2 regions of the Ruminococcus sp. 1001136sp1_2201st1_G3_2201SCRN_220225 genome follow, and region 1 is predicted to be linked to the other one. Evidence: riboswitches for the same ligand, from Rfam matches in the RefSeq annotation. Region 1 holds a riboswitch; the other holds the start of a gene.
The links. Region 1 has a riboswitch for FMN ahead of ribD (bifunctional diaminohydroxyphosphoribosylaminopyrimidine deaminase/5-amino-6-(5-phosphoribosylamino)uracil reductase RibD). Riboswitches for the same ligand answer to the same signal wherever they lie in the genome.

Region 2: linked by a shared signal. The riboswitch ahead of AB5642_RS07390 (ECF transporter S component) and the one ahead of ribD (bifunctional diaminohydroxyphosphoribosylaminopyrimidine deaminase/5-amino-6-(5-phosphoribosylamino)uracil reductase RibD) in region 1 are both predicted to bind FMN.

The regions. Positions count from the first base shown of each region.
Region 1 covers NZ_JBCOME010000015.1:62,098-65,233, forward strand. Annotated here, with positions in the region: gene AB5642_RS07110 (class I SAM-dependent methyltransferase) at 1-486, shown strand, start outside; FMN riboswitch at 959-1,073, shown strand; gene ribD (bifunctional diaminohydroxyphosphoribosylaminopyrimidine deaminase/5-amino-6-(5-phosphoribosylamino)uracil reductase RibD) at 1,350-2,477, shown strand; gene ribE (riboflavin synthase) at 2,459-3,112, shown strand; gene AB5642_RS07125 (bifunctional 3,4-dihydroxy-2-butanone-4-phosphate synthase/GTP cyclohydrolase II) at 3,131-3,136, shown strand, end outside.
Region 2 covers NZ_JBCOME010000016.1:49,713-52,848, reverse strand. Annotated here, with positions in the region: gene AB5642_RS07405 (Tex family protein) at 1-26, shown strand, start outside; gene AB5642_RS07400 (DUF1294 domain-containing protein) at 132-395, shown strand; gene AB5642_RS07395 (mechanosensitive ion channel family protein) at 512-1,420, shown strand; FMN riboswitch at 1,515-1,652, shown strand; gene AB5642_RS07390 (ECF transporter S component) at 1,836-2,471, shown strand; gene AB5642_RS07385 (NUDIX hydrolase) at 2,543-3,136, shown strand, end outside.

The DNA.
Region 1 (3,136 bases):
CTGCCTCATGTAATCGAATACCGGCGGGGACTTCTTCCCGAACCAGAGAGGGAATTATATATTTCCGGGGATGCCTTTGCAAAGGATTGGATCAAAAAAGTTCGCAATGATGTATTTGATGCTCCTATTCTCGTTACTGCAGGCGGGTTATTTCATTATTTTGAGGAACATAAGGTCATTGCCCTTCTGCGTATGATTGGGCAATTTGGAAATATGGAAGTTGTTTTTGATACGGTGAACAAAAGAGGAATGACCATGATGAAGAAAAAATATATGAAACAGGTCGGCCATGCCGATGCACAAATGTTCTTTTATGTGAATTCAGCGGAAGAACTGGCAGCAAAGATCGGGGGTAATGTGAAGGTGATTGCGGAGGAACCATACTATCGTTACATCCCTAAAAATGGCTTAAAGCTATCCACAAAGGTCAGTATGACAGTTTCTGATCAATTCAAGATGGTAAAGATGATACATCTAAAACTATAGTGGATATACAATATCAGAGAGAGAGAACTTTATCATTTTTTCGGACGCACTGATGAAACACCATCAAAAGCCGCTTTCTATCACCAGCGTGCAAAATTAAAAGATAATGCACTATGGGAACTTTTGCAAATCTTTAACCAGAAGCTTCAACCAACTCTATACAGAAACCGTTATCGTTTGGTTGCTTGTGACGGTTCTGTTGCTGATGAAGTCGATCCGGAACTTCTGGCAAAAGTATTGGCTAATCCAGAGATGTGGGCATTGCTCAATTCACTGGCGAAAACGATGAAGTAATGAAAAATAGTGAAAAAATAGTGTAATTTTAATGAAAAAACAATTCATAAAACGATATAATATATGGATAAAATGAGGATATTTATTGTGTATATGGATATTCTATCTCCATCAGTAAACTAAGTAAAATAAAAATTCTGCTTTACAAACAACAGATAAAGTATTAAAATAAACAAAAAGATATCTTCAGGGCAGGGTGAGATTCCCTACCGGCGGTAAAGCCCGCGAGCCGAGAGGCATGATCCGGTGAGATTCCGGGGCCGACAGTACAGTCTGGATGGAAGAAGATGATAGTACAGTTGATTTTTTGTATGAATGAATGTAGTATCAGAGCTCTGAGATGGTGATCCATTTCAGAGCTTTTTATATAGGAAAATCAGACATTCATTTATCAATCATATGTAACAGATCAATTCCACCCTGCAGATATTTCTGCAGGCTTTTTTTGTATCTGGTACATCGTTTTCGAAATAACTATACCATTCACTTGTCTGTGAATCCGATTGCACATGTTTAAAAGCCTCGGCGTAGCCCAGGCAAAGAACAGGAATAAGAAAGAAGGAATAGAAATGACGGATCAGGAATATATGCTTCGGGCTATTCAACTGGCCAAAAAAGGAGAAGGCTGGACGAATCCCAATCCTATGGTAGGGGCAGTGATCGTAAAAGACGGAAAGATCATCGGGGAAGGCTATCATAAAAAGTATGGAGAACTTCACGCGGAACGTAATGCAATTGCTTCTCTTACAGAATCAGCAGAAGGTGCGGTGATTTATGTCACGTTGGAGCCTTGCTGTCATCATGGTAAAACACCTCCATGTACGGAAGCGATCATTGAACAGAAGATCAGAAAAGTGGTGATCGGTTCCAGAGATCCGAATCCGAAAGTGGCAGGAAAAGGTGTACAGATGTTAAGGGAAGCCGGTGTAACAGTAGTTGAAGATTTTATGAGAGAAGAATGTGATCAGCTGAACCCGGTGTTTTTCCATTATATTACTACGAAGACCCCTTATGTGGTAATGAAGTATGCCATGACACTGGATGGGAAGATCGCAACGAAAACAGGAGCATCAAAATGGATCACCGGAGAATCTGCACGAAAAGAAGTACAGCATATGCGGCATCAGTACATGGGAATCATGGCTGGTATTGGAACTGTGCTTGCAGATGATCCGATGTTAAACGTCCGGGTAGAAGGCTGGAAAAGTCCTGTCAGGATTGTGTGTGACAGTAAGCTCAGGATCCCGCCGGGCAGTCAGATTGTAAAAAGTGCGGAAAAGTACCGGACGATCGTGGCTTATGCAGAACAGAAAAATGCAAAAGAGAAAATAAAAATATTACATACCATGGGAGTTGAAACCATTTACTGTCCCGACGAAAAGAATCAGATAGACCTTAAGAAGCTGATGGCAGATCTTGGAAACAGAGGCATTGACAGCATCCTCCTGGAGGGAGGAGGTACGTTAAATGACAGTGCACTGCGAGCTGGAATTGTAAAGGAAGTACAGGCTTTTGTGGCACCAAAGCTGTTTGGCGGTGTGGCTGGGAAGACACCGGTAGAGGGTATTGGAGTTGAACTGCCGTCTGAAGCAGTGGAACTGAAATATACAGATATCTGTCAGATCGGTGAGGATATCCGGATAAAATGTCAGGTGTGTGATAAAAAACAGGAGGAATCATGTTTACAGGAATCGTAGAAGAGAAAGGAAAAGTCCGTTATATACAGCTGACAGGGGAATCAGGGATCCTGGCAGTGAAAGCCCGGAAAGTCCTGGAAGGGACAAGGATCGGTGACAGTATCGCTGTGAATGGTGTGTGTCTGACAGTTACGTCGATTCAGCCGGACGGATTTACTGCCGATGTGATGGCAGAGACGATCAGAAGAAGCAGTCTTGGCAGCTGCAAGGCCGGAAGCCAGGTAAACCTGGAACGTGCAATGGCTGCAGACGGTAGGTTCGGGGGACACATAGTAAGCGGCCATATTGATGGGACTGGCGTGATACGTTCCATGCTCCGGGAAGAAAATGCCATCTGGGTATCAATTGAGACATCGCCACAGATTTTGCATCTGATCGTGGAAAAAGGATCCGTCTGTATTGATGGGATCAGCCTGACAGTTGCAAGGGTTGATGAAGCTGGTTTTCAGGTGTCGGTCATTCCACATACAGGAGAAGAAACCACTCTTTTGGAAAAGGTGCCGGGGGATCTGGTTAATCTGGAAAATGATGTGATCGGAAAATACGTAGAAAAACTGCTTGGCATCAGAAAAAACGAAGAAGAGAAAAAAGAATCCGGAATTACGATGGAGTTTCTTGAAGAATTCGGGTTTTAGAACAGGAGGATATACACTATGTCA
Region 2 (3,136 bases), on a different contig from region 1:
TTTCTATGAAGGGATTAAATAAATAAAGAGAAGAGGGAAAACATTATTTCTCTTGCCATTGCCTTGTAGAAAGCCTTTTTCAAACACGCTTTATAGCGTGTTTGGCAGGGAAATTAGAGAGTTGGATTAAAATGTTAGAAAATATTCTTGTTGTATATCTGGTTTTCGTTAATATTGCAGCATTCGGGATGTATGGCATCGATAAACAGAAAGCCATCCGGAAACAGTGGCGCATCCCGGAAGCCCAGCTTCTTGCGGTGGCTGCCATTGGCGGTTCCGCTGGAGCTCTTCTTGGAATGCAATTTTTTCATCATAAAATCAGAAAATGGAAATTCCGTCTGGGTGTGCCGTTAATTCTGGCAGCGCAGTTGATACTGTGGAGAGTCTTGCAGTAGACGGTGGATAATTTGTTTCCAAAATGAATTTCCGGTGGAAAACAGGACGAAATTGTTTTTGGATAGCAAGAAACAGAATTGTTTACGGGAAAGGACTGAAAAAAGGAGATGGGAATTTGGAAGGACAGGTTATAGAGAATGCAGTTCAGGAGACTGTCCAGGAAACAGTGGATAAAGTAAGCTCCAACTGGGATCAGATCAAGGCTTACTTTAACGGTCATATTCCGGATTTGATCAGCTTCGGAATGAAAGTGGTTCTTTCTATTGTAGCTTTTTATGTGGGAACAAAGCTGATCAAGTGGCTGCTGAAAGTTGCGAAGCGTTCCATGGAAAAGGCCGGCATAGACATGGGGGTTGCCCAGTTCATCTGTTCTTTTGGAAAATTTTTGCTGTATCTGATTCTGATTTTTAATATAGCTACTAATTTCGGTGTGAAGGAATCTTCAGTAGCAGCTCTTCTGGGAACTGCCGGCGTTACCATTGGTCTTGCTTTGCAGGGCGGTCTGGAGAATCTGTCTGGCGGCGTTATGCTACTTTTGTTTAAGCCATTTCAGGTAGGAGATTATATTATACAGGATCAGGCTGGTGGGACGGAGGGAACCGTATATAAGGTTGAGATGTTCTATACGACCCTGATCACCATTGACAATAAGCATGTAATCATTCCAAATGGAAAATTATCCAACAGCACCATTATCAATGTAACTGCGCAGAATTTGCGTAACCTGGAAATCAAAGTGGGAATTTCCTATGATTCTGATATTAAGAAAGCAAAAAAGCTTTTGCAGCACATTTTACAGGAAGATCCCGGAACCAAATCGGACAAAGACATGCTGGTCTTTGTAGACGAACTTGCTGACAGCGCCGTAGTCATGGGGCTTCGCGTCTGGGTTCCCACCGATAAATACTGGAAGATCAAATGGCGGCTGAATGAGAAAATCAAAGAATCTTTTGATGCCAACGGAATTTCTATTCCGTATCCGCAGATGGATGTGCATGTTGTGGAGGCAAATAAAGACAAATGATAATAGATATATAATAGAAAATATGAAATAAATGTACAAATAGATTTCCTATTGAAATTATCCTATTTCTATTGTATAATCCACCATGAAAAGAAAATTTCTTCGGGGCAGGGTGATCGAAATCCTTGGAAATCGAAATTCCCTACCGGCGGTATAGTCCGCGACCCGCTTTGGCGGCTGATTTGGTGAAATTCCAAAACCGACAGTAAAGTCTGGATGAGAGAAGAACGCGCAGAATATTTAGATCGGTTGATTTTTTTGTACGTGCTCATTGCCCCGGAAGAGATTTCGGGGCTTTTTATGTGGTGATTTTAACGTTACTGGTGAACAGTAACCGTTACTGTTTACTGGTAACATTTTAATCCCATACTTGCAGAAATTTTCTTTAAATATTATAATTTAAGGAGCAATGAGTATGAGCGAACAAGTAATCAAAAATGGAAATGTAATGGAGCGAAGCCGCACCAGAACCATTGCCCAGGTAGCAATGTTAGGCGCTGTGGCAGGTGTGTTGATGAATTTTGAGGTACCGCTGCCATTTCTGGCACCGTCCTTTTATCAGTTGGATTTCTCTGAGATTCCAGCACTGATCGGTTCTTTTGCAATGGGACCTGTAGCAGGTATACTGATCGAACTGGTGAAGATTCTGGTACATCTGGTAACTAAGGGAACTATGACAGCAGGCGTTGGTGATGTGGCAAACTTCCTCTTTGGCTGTTCTTATGTAGTTCCAGCCGGACTGATCTATCGTTATCAGCATAAGAAGACAAGAACACATGCAGTGGCAGGTATGGCAGCTGGTGTAATTCTTACCACAGTGCTTGCATGCTTTGTAAACGCATTTGTACTTCTTCCTGCATACGGCAAGGCATTTGGAATGCCGGTACAGGCATTTATTGAAATGGGTGCAGCAGTACACAGCGGTGTAACCAACCTTCTTACTTTTGCAATTATGATCCTTGTACCATTCAATTTATTCAAATACACATTAACCTCAGTGATCGTGTTCTTTATTTATAAAAGAATTCGTGTGATTCTTCGCGGTGACTGATTCTCTGTTCCTTGGTGAGATCTAGATAGACCTCTGACCAGAACAGCAAGAACTGACGAAAAGAGGTTCCTATGGGAAAAATCAACAGCATTACCAAACAGACAGATAATCGTTATGTAAACCTTTATAATGTAAAAGCCACCAGTGTGCACAATACCCCGGTAAACTATTTTGTGTCTTCCCGTGCAAAAGATGTAGACAGCTTGAAAATGGTGACACATAAGAACAATCCGGACGGTGTGATCATTTATAGCATTTATGGCGAAAAACATGACAAAGTGGTGTTGATTCGCCAATATCGTTATACATTAGGCGATTATATTTATGAATTTCCAGCTGGTCTGGTAGAGCCGGATGAGAATTACCATGAAGGCGCAATTCGTGAAATGTACGAGGAAACCGGACTGAAGCTTGATCCCATTCCGGTAGCAGAAGCTTACCAGAAGCCTTATTTCACTACTGTAGGAATGACAGACGAGTCTTGTGCGACTGTATATGGATATGCCAGCGGCGAAATCAGTTCCAAGGCACAGGAAGATACGGAAGAGATTGAAGTGATTCTGGCGGACCGCGAGGAAGTGAAGCGGATTCTGAAGGAAGAGAATGTAGCGATCATGACGGCATATATGCTGATGCATTTTCTGGAAGATAAGGAACCATTTGGA